Regions from separate parts of the Tatumella sp. UCD-D_suzukii genome, predicted to be linked through region 3. Evidence: predicted binding sites of a transcription regulator. Region 3 holds the regulator's gene; each other region holds the start of a gene.
What was found. The regulator PurR, encoded in region 3, represses purine synthesis genes. The targets are predictions, from matches to a motif close to CANGCAAACGTTTGCNTG.
Positions count from the first base shown of each region.

Region 1 (3,205 bases), on a different contig from region 3:
AGAGATGTTATCCCTTTCCCGCGGACTCCACGTAACGCCAATTTCTAAATGTCAATTAATCAATAACAATTTCATATAGATAATAAAGCCGGCAAATGCCGGCTTTATTACTTTATGAAATATTGATTCATCTCATAAAGTTCCCCGTTTTTTACATTCAGAAACACATATTTTCTATTTGAAACCAGAACTATGGTTTTGTAGCATATTCGCGCTAGAAATAGCACCGTATGAATGGAAAGATGCCTCAGACACATAAGGACACCAAACTTCATCAATGGTTTCGTAAAGAATTATTGACAGAAGTGAGAGTAGTCTCTAATAAACTCCAACGAGGGTAATAAATGATGAAGCGCAACATTTTAGCAGTTATGATCCCGGCTCTGTTAGTTGCAGGCGCAGCTAATGCCGCAGAAATTTATAATAAAGACGGCAACACGGTGGATCTGTACGGTAAAGTCGACGGAGTGCACTACTTTTCAAAAGATACCGGTAACGATGGCGACCAATCTTATGCCCGCCTGGGTTTCAAAGGTGAAAGTCAGATCAACAACTGGCTGACCGGTTATGGCCAGTGGGAATACGCCCTGCCAGCAAATAACTCAGAAGGTAGTGACGCGAATACCGGTGTTCATACCCGTCTGGGCTTTGCCGGTCTGAAAGCAGGTCAGTATGGTTCATTCGACTACGGTCGTAACTACGCTGTCGCATACGACGTTCTGGGCTGGACCGATATGCTGCCAGAATTCGGTGGTGATTTCGGTTACACCGACACCATGACCGGTCGTGCTACCGGTGTTGCGACCTACCGTAACACCAACTTCTTTGGTCTGGTTGATGGCTGGGATTTCGCCGTTCAGTACCAGGGCAAAAACGACCGTTCAGAAGTTCAGCGTGCTAACGGTGACGGCTACGGTATCTCTACCAGCTATACCTCTCCAATCGGCGTAGCAGTAACAGGTGCATTCTCTTCTCAGGACCGTACCGCTAAGCAAAATGCAGCCGCTCTGGGTAAAGGCGACCGCGCTCAGGTGTGGGCGACCGGCCTGAAGTATGATGCAAACAACGTTTACCTGGCAGCAACCTATGCTGAAGGCCTGAACGCAACACCTGTCTCAGGTACAATTAACGGTAATTCAGTCTCCGGTTTCGCTGACAAAACTCAGGATATTGAGCTGGTTGCTCAGTATCAGTTCGATTTCGGTCTGCGTCCTTCTCTGGCATACGTCCAGACTAAAGGTAAAGACATCGGGAACCTTGGCGATGTCGACCTGGTTAAATACATTGAAGTGGGTGCGACTTACTACTTCAACAAAAACATGTCTACCTATGTTGATTACAAAATCAACCAGCTGAATGACAACAACAAACTGGGTCTGGCGACTGACAACATCGCTGCTGTAGGTCTGGTTTACCAGTTCTAATCCATGCCGGTTTAGTCCTGAAACGGGGTCTTCTGACCCCGTTTTCTTTTTTTAGCCCCTGTTATTCTCCCCCGTTTGATCCGTCCGCAACTCCCCTGCGATTTCTGAGCCCGGCTCATTGTAAAACTTTGATCCCCCGCGGATAAAATTCCCAAACAACTGTTGGCAATTTCCGTCTATCGGGATAACCTTGGATTTACGCGCAAACGTTTATATTTATCAATCGGATCTCACTCATGTTTGAATCAATTTCTGCTGCACCTGCCGACCCTATTCTGGGACTGGCCGATCTTTTCCGGGCGGATAACCGGCCTGACAAAATTAATCTGGGTATCGGTGTTTATAAAGATGAGACCAGCAAAACCACTATTCTGACCAGTGTAAAAAAAGCTGAGCAATTCCTGCTGGAAAATGAAACGACGAAAAGCTATCTCAGTATTGATGGCTATCCGGAATTTGCCCGACTGACTCAGGAGCTGTTGTTCGGCAAAGAGAACCCGATTATCACCGAAAAGCGTGCCTGCACGGCGCAGACACCGGGAGGCACCGGAGCACTGCGCGTGGCGGCTGACTTCCTGACCCGCCAGACTAACGTTAAACGTATCTGGGTAAGCAACCCAAGCTGGCCAAACCACAAAAGTATTTTCACTGCCAGCGGGCTGGAAGTCTGTCATTATGATTACTATGACGCGGCAACCCACCAGCTGGACTTCCCGGCCATGCTGAATTCTCTGGAACAGGCCGTTGCCGGCGATGTCGTCCTGTTCCACGGATGCTGTCATAACCCTACCGGGATTGACCCGACGCCGGAGCAATGGCAGCAGCTGGCAGATCTGTCTGTTTCCCGTGGCTGGTTACCTTTATTCGATTTTGCCTATCAGGGGTTCGGACGCGGACTGGATGAAGATGCTGAGGGGCTGCGTATCTTTGCCAGGCAGCACAAAGAGCTTATGGTGTGCAGTTCCTATTCCAAAAACTTCGGACTGTATAACGAACGTGTAGGTGCTTTCACGCTGGTGGCAGAAAATGCAGATATCGCTACTGCCGCATTCAGCCAGGTGAAGTTTGCAATTCGTGCAAACTATTCTAACCCGCCGTCACACGGTGCGGCGGTGGTCGCGACGATCCTGGGTGACGATACCCTGAGAACACTGTGGGAACAGGAATTATCGGACATGCGTCAGCGTATTCAGCGTATGCGTCAGCTGTTTGTGAATACCCTGACAGAGAAAGGCGCGAGTAAGGACTTCGGGTTTATTCATCAGCAAAGTGGTATGTTCTCTTATAGCGGACTGACCACTGAACAGGTACACCGCCTGCGCAATGACTATGCTATCTATGCCGTTGACTCAGGTCGCATCAATATTGCCGGAATGACGCCTGATAATATGTCCGTACTCTGTGAATCAATTATCGCCGTGTTGTAATTGATCTCTGTGCATGAAAAAAGCCATCCCGACGGATGGCTTTTTTGTGGGGCATTTTCCGAAACAGTCAGCGCTGGCGCGGGAATTCACTGTAAAAACGGATTAGTGATACGTTCTATCCCCAGCGTGGATGACGGCCCATGCCCGGGGATAAAAGTAATGTTATCCCCTAAGGGTAAAAGTTTTTCTCCTATCGAAGTCATTAACTGCTGATGATCGCCCTGTGGAAAATCACTTCGGCCCACCCCGCCTTTGAAAATCACATCTCCGGAAAATAACAGTTTATTTTTCCGGTCGAGGAAGACGATATGTCCGGGGGTATGACCGGGACAATGTAATATATCAAAGGTAACC
Region 1 is NZ_JFJX01000053.1:42,510-45,714, forward strand. Features, by position in the region: gene asnS (asparagine--tRNA ligase) at 1-48, shown strand, start outside; gene ompC (porin OmpC) at 345-1,424, shown strand; gene CG67_RS10135 (amino acid aminotransferase) at 1,661-2,851, shown strand; gene CG67_RS10140 (MBL fold metallo-hydrolase) at 2,938-3,205, opposite strand, start outside.
Region 1: the regulator PurR is predicted to act here: its motif matches at 1,624-1,641, upstream of CG67_RS10135 (amino acid aminotransferase).

Region 2 (3,205 bases), on a different contig from region 3:
CACTGACCAGCTCTGGCATCGCGTTAGACAGACCACCGGCACCGACATCATGGATAAACAGAATCGGGTTCTGTTCGCCCAGCTGCCAGCAGCGGTCAATCACTTCCTGACAGCGGCGCTCCATTTCCGGGTTGTCACGCTGAACAGACGCAAAATCCAGGTCGGCATCTGACTGGCCGGAAGCCATCGATGACGCGGCACCGCCGCCCAGGCCGATATTCATCGCCGGCCCCCCTAATACGATCAGTTTGGCACCGATGCTGATCTCGCCTTTCTGGACATGATCACCACGGATATTACCGATCCCCCCGGCCAGCATAACGGGCTTATGGTAGCCTCGCAGCTCTTCGCCGTTATGACTCGTCACCCGGGCTTCGTAGGTACGGAAGTAACCGTTCAGCGCCGGACGACCAAATTCATTATTAAATGCAGCACCGCCCAACGGGCCATCGGTCATAATGTCCAGCGCGGTCACAATACGGTCCGGTTTACCGAAATCCTGCTCCCAGGGTTGTTCAAAGCCCGGGATACGCAGGTTAGAAACAGAGAACCCGCTCAGGCCCGCTTTAGGTTTAGCACCGCGTCCGGTCGCCCCCTCATCACGGATTTCCCCCCCGGAGCCGGTCGCCGCCCCCGGCCATGGAGAAATCGCTGTCGGGTGGTTGTGAGTTTCGACTTTCATCAGGATATGAGCATCTTCCTGATGGAAATCATAAACACCCTGTTTATCGTCGGCATAGAAACGCCCGACCTTTGAGCCTTCCATCACTGCGGCATTATCTTTATAGGCCGACAGCACATGCTCAGGGTTTTTCTCAAAGGTATTTTTAATCATTTTAAACAGCGACTTCGGCTGTTTTACGCCATCGATGACCCAATCCGCATTAAAGATTTTATGGCGGCAGTGCTCTGAGTTGGCCTGAGCAAACATATAGAGTTCGATATCGTTAGGATTGCGTCCCAGTCCGGTAAACGCTGCCAACAGGTAATCAATTTCATCCTCTGCCAGAGCAAGACCGAGAGAAGCGTTTGCCTCCTCCAGTGCCTGACGGCCCTTACCGAGAATATCTACCGCTTTCACCGGCTGAGGCTGGTGCTGAACAAATAGCTGTTCCGCCTGAGTCAGTGAGGTGTAAACCGTTTCCATCATCCGGTCATGTAATAAAGCAGACAGCTCAGCCCACTGAGATCCCGAAATCGTCTCAGCCTGGATATAGAACGCCAGCCCTCTTTCCAGACGGATGACTTTCGCCAGTTCACAGTTATGAGCAATGTCTGTCGCTTTAGAAGACCAGGGGGAAATCGTCCCGGGACGTGGAGTGACCAGCAGTAAACGTCCGGCAGGTTCATGCTCCGCCAGTGAGGGGCCGTATTTAAGAAGACGTTGAAGACGGTTTTTTTCATCCTCGGTCAGGGGAGAACTGACATCGGCAAAATGTACATATTCAGCATAAATATCGCTGACGGGCAGGTGAGCATTTCTGAAACTGTTCAGGAGTTTGTTAATACGAAATGCCGACAGAGCGGGCGAGCCACGCAAAATTTCCATCATTAAAGATCTCTCGTCTTCGAAACGCCGGACGACGCTTCATTGGGCGCAACAGGGGAAAACGGACGCCATTATAAAGAATAACCCTCTGTTACGAAACCGTTTGCGTTGAATTTCTGCGGATAATCCTGAGGTCAAAAAACAAACATTTCTTGCTATAAAAGTTGCTCTTTGCCGCTTTGTTGCTCAGAATGCACCTCGCTCCGGGCTGTTTACCCTCTGTTACATTCCTGCCAAAAGGCTAAACCCGGAGCTGATTAACGAGATAACTTATTGAAATATTTTAAATTAAATTATCTTTTGATCGGTCTTGTCACCTTGTTACTGGCAATCGCTTTATGGCCTGCTATCACCTGGCATTCAGGGACACAAGATACTCTGTCGCAGATCAAATCCCGCGGAGTGTTACGTGTCAGCACCATAAGCTCTTCTCTGACCTGGCAAAAGAACAGCAAAAATCCGACCGGGATGGATTACGAGCTGGCTAAACGCTTTGCAGATTATCTGGGCGTGAAGCTGGAAGTGTCCGTACGTCCGAACATTGAAAGTCTGTTTGATGACCTTAATCATCATCGCGCAGATATTCTGGCGGCCGGACTGGCATGGGACCCGGAGCGCCAGCGTGATTACCGTAGCGGCCCTGCTTATTATATGACGACACAGCAACTGGTTTACCGGGTGAATAAACCTCGCCCGAAAAGCCTGGATGATTTACATGGCACCTTATCCGTTCCCTCTGAATCGTCCTTTATTTCGACGCTGGAGGCGTTCAAAGCGAAGAAGTATCCCGGGCTCAGCTGGCATGTTGAAAAGAAACTGAGTCCGCAAGCCATGCTGGAACAGGTGGCTGACGGAAAACTGGACTATACCATCGGTGACTCAGCCACTATCGGTATGATGCAGCGGATCCATCCGCAACTGGCCGTGGCCTTCGATGTAACCAATGAAGCCCCGGTAAACTGGTATATGGCGAAGACGGCTGATGACAGTCTGAATGCCGCAATGCTGGATTTTTACAACCAGCTTAACGAAGATGGCACCCTGGCCAGACTGGATGAGAAATACCTGGGACACACCGGTAATTTTGATTACGTAGATACCCGGACGTTCCTGCGGGCTATCGATAGTACATTACCGTCATTGCAGCCCCTGTTCAGGAAGTACGCCAGCCAGATAGACTGGCGACTGCTGGCCGCCGTTGCTTACCAGGAATCCCACTGGGATCCGCAGGCCACCTCTCCGACCGGGGTCAGGGGAATGATGATGCTGACCCGTAATACGGCAGACAGCCTCAATGTCACTAATCGCCTTGATGCTGCGGAAAGTATTCGCGGCGGCAGCCAGTATTTACAGGAACTGATGGATAAAGTTCCACAGACGATCCCCCCGGATGAACGTATCTGGTTCGCCCTGGCGGCTTATAATATGGGCTTTGCTCATATGATGGATGCCCGCAAGCTGACCATGATGCAAGGGGCGAATCCGGACAGCTGGGCAGATGTTAAACAACGTCTGCCGCTGCTGTCACAAAAGCGTTACTATCGTCTGACGACTTATGGATTTGCCCGTGGCACAGAAGCCTATAATTACGTGGAAAATATTCGTAAGTACAATATCAGCCTGGTCGGGTATCTGCAGGAAATAGAGAAGAAGAAA
Region 2 is NZ_JFJX01000064.1:178,878-182,082, forward strand. Features, by position in the region: gene purL (phosphoribosylformylglycinamidine synthase) at 1-1,552, opposite strand, end outside; gene mltF (membrane-bound lytic murein transglycosylase MltF) at 1,823-3,205, shown strand, end outside.
Region 2: the regulator PurR is predicted to act here: its motif matches at 1,642-1,659, upstream of purL (phosphoribosylformylglycinamidine synthase).

Region 3 (3,205 bases):
GGGTTGAAGCCATTAAAGCGACGGTGATCAACGTTAGCACCAGAAAAACCGAACGCCAGTGATAATGTGCCAGCAGCCAGGAGCCCAGCAACGGGGCCAGTGCCGGTGACAGTGCGACCAGGGGCATGATGGTGGCAAAAATCTTCTGACTACGTGAAGCCGGATAATGGTCCAGCACCAGTGACTGCCAACTGACGGCGGCGGCACAGACACCGATGGCCTGGATAAAACGCAGGGCCAGTAACATCACCGGAGATGTCACCCATAGCATGGCCAGGCAACTGGCCGCGAAAATTCCCAGCCCGCACAGTAATACCGGTTTCCGTCCTGTCACATCAGACAGGGGGCCCCACAGCAACTGACCGCAGGCAAAACCGGCCAGAAACAGGCTCAGGCTGGCGCTGATCACCCCGGCGCTGGTGCCCAGGTCCTGTTTCATTGCACCAAAGGCAGGTAAATACATATCCGTAGCCAGAAAGCCCAGCATACTGAGTAAGGCCAGATAAATTAAAAACAACACCGGATGCCTCATGACATCTCCTCTGATAAAAATTTCGCGCAAAGTGTAAAAGGGTGCATTGCTTGTTGTGAATCGGTAATATTTGAGATTAACGTTTAAAAAATTTGAAAGGTCATTATGTGGTCTGAATATGCACTCGAAGTCGTCGATGCGGTATCAAGGAATGGCAGCTTCAGTGCAGCGGCCAGAGAGCTTCATCGCGTGCCTTCGGCGATCAGTTATACGGTCAGGCAGCTTGAGGAGTGGCTGGCGGTGCCTTTATTTGAGCGTCAGCACCGGGACGTCGTTCTCACTCCGGCAGGTGAACATTTTGTCCGTGAAAGCCGCGGGGTTATCAAAAAAATGCAATCCACCCGTCGGCAATGTCAGCAACTGGCGAATGGCTGGCGGGGGCAGGTAAGCATTGCCGTGGACAGGATTGTTAAACGACAACGTATGCAGCAACTGGTGACCGATTTTTATCGTCATTTCTCTGATATCGAACTGCACATCAGTGAAGAAGTCTTTAACGGGGTATGGGATGCGCTGGCTGATGGCAGGGTGGACATGGCTATCGGTGCAACCCGGGCCGTGCCGGTGACCGGGCGTTTTGATTTCCGTGATATGGGCCACCTGAACTGGCGGTGCATTGTCAGTGCCGACCACCCTCTGGCTAACGGCGGCCCGCCGGGAGAGGAGAGGTTACGTGCCTGGCCCTCACTGATGCTGGAAGATACCTCCCGGGCATTGCCACGACGTATCACCTGGTCGCTGGATAACCAGCGGCGTATGCCGGTGCCGGACTGGCAGACCGGGCTCGACTGCGTGAGGGCCGGGTTATGTGTAGCCATGGTACCTGGCCACCTGGCCAGGCCACTGCTATCCCGGGGGGAAGTCAGGGAATTACAGTTACCTGCACCGTTTCCGGAAAGCCCCTGTTGTGTCAGTTGGGCCGGGGAGCGGAGTTCACCGGCCCTGCGGTGGATTCTGGACTACCTCGGGGATACCGACACACTGAACCAGGAATGGCTGAGGGAATAAAAGGTGTGCTTAACGACGATAATCGACAAAAGGACCATCAATCACCGAGCGACGTTCAATCAGTCGCGGGTTCACCTCAATGGTTTGGGGTTCATCGCGTTTATTGACGATACGATCCAGCAACATTTCCAGGGCTTTTTCACCCAGTTCACGTTTAGGCTGGTGAATAGTGGTCAGCGCCGGGCTGAAGTAACGTGAATTACGTACGTTGTCATAGCCGATCACTGATATATCCTGCGGTACGCGTAATCCCTGTTCGTCAGCCGCACAAATGGCACCCATAGCCATAATATCGCCACCGCAGAACACGGCGGTAGGCAGTTGCGGTTGCGAAAGCAACTGCTGCATCGCCTGATAGCCGGACTCCGGTTCGAAATCACCCTGTACCAGCCATTCATCACGCAGGGTGATACCGGCTTCCTGTAACGCTTTCAAAAAGCCTGACAGGCGTCCGCCGCCGGTGTTGCGTTCCATCTGGCCCGGGATACAGCCGATATCACGATGGCCACGTTCTATCAGGTAGCGTCCGGCCATATATCCGCCCCGGAAGGCATTATCCAGGATGGTGTCGGTAAAGTCCCCACGGGAAACTCCCCAGTCCATAACGACCATCGGAATATTACGGTTCTGTTCCAGCATATCCAGCAGATCCTGTGGGTATTCTGCACACATAACCAGCAGACCATCGACACGCTTTTGTGCCATCATCGACAGATAGGCACGCTGTTTTTTCAGATCATTATCGGCATTGCCGAGGATCAGGGTATAACCGTGCTCAAAGCATTTCTTTTCGATAACTTCGATGATCTCTGCAAAATAAGGAGCTTCCAGAGAGGTCGACAGCAATCCTATGGTCCGGGTGTTATTCACTTTCAGACTTCTGGCGACGGCACTCGGGGAATAATGCAATTCATTAATTGCCTCCCGGACGGCCTTACAGGTGTCTTCCGCAACAAAGCGGGTCTGATTAATGACATGTGAAACAGTGGTGGTGGAAACCCCTGCTCGCTTCGCCACGTCTTTAATAGTTGCCATTCAATTCTTACTCCGGGTTTATCATTATTCTGTGCTGGCTGAGTTAATCGTTTGCGTTTACCCTGACTCCGGCAATCGTTCGTAGTGTAGGGGGGACGATTTACCTGTGACGGGACGATAATAGCGCTTGAAATTTCAGCACGCATCATCGTTGCGCAACGAAGGGCGGCAATTCTAGCAAGGTCAGGACAATAAAACGAGATTTTTGCGCAACAGTGTGGTAATTATAATAATATCCATACAGTTATTGTGCTTATGAGAAGGGGGACGCATTGATACTGATCTTAAACTGGCACTGACCACCACGATTGTTGCTTTATTGATGATTTCTGCATTCAGTTTTACAGCAATTCTGCATTAACCGGGGTCTCCCGGCTTGCGGGAGTGCAGTGCTGTCCCGCAACAGATAATAAAAAAGCCTGAACACTGTTCAGGCTTTTTTATGCTTTCGGCCCGGGAAGGGGCAGTAGCCTGTACTCTCTTAACGAACGGTACTCGGGGTCATTACCCGGCGGGCACCGATGTAGTGGCTCTGCCAGTATTCGTTGCTCAGGGCACTGATTTGAATATCTTTGCCGGTGCGGGGGGACTGAATAAATTTCCCGTCACCCAGGTAGACTCCCACATGGT
Region 3 is NZ_JFJX01000012.1:252,619-255,823, forward strand. Features, by position in the region: gene punC (purine nucleoside transporter PunC) at 1-532, opposite strand, end outside; gene punR (DNA-binding transcriptional activator PunR) at 638-1,540, shown strand; gene purR (HTH-type transcriptional repressor PurR) at 1,550-2,575, opposite strand; gene CG67_RS18775 (YnhF family membrane protein) at 2,847-2,936, shown strand; gene CG67_RS05265 (C40 family peptidase) at 3,057-3,205, opposite strand, start outside.

Region 4 (3,205 bases), on a different contig from region 3:
CCATAGTAAAGGATGGGCGGATGATACAAGGGAAGCCAACATCATCAGCTACCTGAAATGCTTCTTCCATCGTATGTGCGATACCTGAACGCGCAGTGTCCAGGCCAATGCTTTTCATCGCTTTATCAAAACGACGGCGATCTTCTGCTTTATCAATCGCATCAGCAGTTGCACCAATCATAGTGACACCGAACTCTTCCAGTACGCCTTGTCTTTCCAGTTCCAGGGCGCAGTTCAGTGCCGTCTGCCCACCCATGGTCGGCAGGACAGCATCCGGACGCTCTTTTTCGATGATTTTGCGCACAACTTCCCAGTTAATCGGCTCAATGTAGGTCGCATCGGCCATTTCCGGGTCGGTCATGATGGTTGCCGGGTTTGAGTTCACCAGAATAACGCGGTAACCCTCTTCACGCAGGGCTTTACACGCCTGTGCACCGGAATAGTCAAATTCACAAGCCTGACCAATAACAATCGGACCGGCACCCAGGATCAGGATGGATTTTATGTCTGTACGTTTTGGCATTGATTAGCTCCTGATTACCGGGTTGCTGAACGGTAGGTATTGATTAACTCGATAAAATGGTCGAACAATGGCGCGGCATCATGCGGCCCCGGGCTCGCTTCCGGGTGTCCCTGGAAGCTGAATGCAGGCTTATCCGTACGATGGATCCCTTGCACGGTATGGTCAAACAGTGACGTATGAGTGACGCGTAAGCACTCCGGCAGGTCTTCTTTATCGACGGCGAAGCCATGGTTCTGCGCAGTGATCATCACGACATTACGGTCCAGATCTTTGACCGGATGGTTTCCGCCGTGGTGTCCCAGTTTCATTTTTACGGTTGACGCACCGCTCGCCAGAGCGAGCAACTGGTGACCGAGACAGATACCAAACACCGGAATTTCTGTGGTCAGGAATTCTTTAATCGCGCTGATGGCATAATCACAAGGCTCCGGGTCCCCCGGTCCGTTAGACAGGAAAATCCCGTCCGGTGCCATTTTCAGGACTTCTTCAGCAGAAGTCTGTGCCGGAACCACGGTCAGGCGGCATCCACGGTCGGTCAGCATACGCAGGATGTTGCTCTTCGCACCGAAATCATAAGCCACCACGTGATACGGCAGTTCACTTTCGTCTTTCGGCGCAGGCAGTTCATCACTCAGCGTCCAGCTCCCCTGTGTCCAGGAATAGCTTTTCTGCGTGGTCACTTCTTTCGCTAAGTCCATCCCTTTCAGTCCCGGGAAGGCTTTCGCCCGGGCTAAGGCCGCAGCCACATCCGGTGCATCACCTGCAATGATACAGCCGTTCTGAGCCCCTTTTTCGCGCAGCAGGCGGGTCAGTTTACGGGTATCAATATCGGCGATAGCGACGATGTTGTGACGGGAAAGATAAGCAGAAAGGTCTTCTTTACTACGGTAATTGCTGGTGATCAGTGGCAGATCGCGGATAACGAGGCCCTGAGCATGAACATGGGATGACTCTTCGTCAGCCGGGTTAGTACCAACATTACCAATATGGGGATAAGTAAGAGTGACAATCTGGCGGGAATAGGAAGGATCAGTAAGAATTTCTTGATAGCCGGTCATTGATGTGTTGAAAACGACTTCTCCGACTGCCGACCCGCTTGCGCCTATGGACCGGCCATGGAACTCGGTTCCGTCTTCCAGAACCAGGATTGCTGACTTAATCAAAACTTCCTCCGGGGAATAAATAGTCACTATACCTGCATATTAATTCATAAGCATCGCCTGAATCAATCCAAAAAACGCTGAATACTCGATTTTCGGCAAATTGGGCGCATTCTAATGAGCAGCGTAACTGATGTCCAGTCTGAAAGCGGATAAAGTTGTTTTTTTTACGCCACTGGGAGTAAAAACCATAAAATAGCCATAAAAAGGCATATATGGAGGGTGAATAAAACGATTGCCTGAAGAAATGTGTCCTCCGACGGAGATTGCTGTGCAATATATGAGCATAAACACTTTTAACAGGGAGAATAAGAAGAAGAAAAGAGCGATAAGAAAGGATAACACCGGGCTAAATTAAAAAACACACCCAAGACCTCAAAATAAAAGAGAGATATAGAATCCCCCTTTAAAATTAAGGCATTACAACAAAGACACTAACCTGGAAAATCAGATATCGTTCAATGAAAGCACATCCCGCATATCATAAAAGCCATTTTTATGATGACTTAGCCATAAAGCAGCCTTTACTGCGCCATTTGCAAAAGTCATACGACTGGAGGCCTTATGGGTAATCTCTACCCGCTCTCCGATATCGGCAAACATTGCAGTATGTTCTCCGACAATATCGCCGGCACGGACTGTCGCAAAACCGATAGTCTGCGGTTTACGCTCACCGGTATGCCCTTCACGACTATAAACAGCATGTTCAGAGAGTGTCCAGTTCATGGCATCAGCAATGGATTCCCCCATCGCCAAAGCTGTACCTGACGGAGCATCGACTTTATGACGATGGTGGGCCTCAGTAATTTCAATATCGCTGTACTCGCCCATAACTTTAGCCGCTTTCTCCAGCAGTTTCAGAACCAGGTTTACACCGACACTGAAATTTGCAGCAAAAACGACCGGGACAGACTCTGCGGTAGCCCGGATAGCCTGTTTACCGGCCTCATCAAATCCGGTCGTGCCTATCACGATAGCTTTATGATGCGCCTGACAGAACTTCAGGTAGTCAGAAGTCGCTTCAGGACGTGTAAAATCGATCAGCACATCGAAGTCATCTTTCACCGCTTCCAGGCTGTCACTGATCAGCACACCGGTTTTGGCACCTCCGGCTAATTCACCGGCATCACAGCCCACCAGAGATGATCCCTGACGCACGACTGCGGCACCCAGGGTAGCCCCTTCAGCCAGCATCGTCGCTTCAATTAATTGACGACCCATTCTTCCGGAAGCTCCGACAACACCTATTCGGATATTACTCATAACTATTCATTCCTGTACATATGCATGCGGAGTCAGGGTAACCAGCCACCAGAGCCAGTACCAGCAAAAAAAAATATCATTAGAATTTCAGGCTTCACCGATAATCTTATCAGTAAAATCAATAGGACGTGAATAGTGTAGCCCGGCAGAATACCGGTAAAAAACGGAGCAGGAACGAGGGTCCCGTAGCCGGCCGCAGGAGGCCGCTACGGGATAAAGCAGATCACTCGACTTCTTTTACTTCCACACGAAGCTCTTT
Region 4 is NZ_JFJX01000001.1:292,087-295,291, reverse strand. Features, by position in the region: gene carB (carbamoyl-phosphate synthase large subunit) at 1-523, opposite strand, end outside; gene carA (glutamine-hydrolyzing carbamoyl-phosphate synthase small subunit) at 538-1,686, opposite strand; gene dapB (4-hydroxy-tetrahydrodipicolinate reductase) at 2,131-2,946, opposite strand; gene ispH (4-hydroxy-3-methylbut-2-enyl diphosphate reductase) at 3,170-3,205, opposite strand, start outside.
Region 4: the regulator PurR is predicted to act here: its motif matches at 1,908-1,925, upstream of carA (glutamine-hydrolyzing carbamoyl-phosphate synthase small subunit).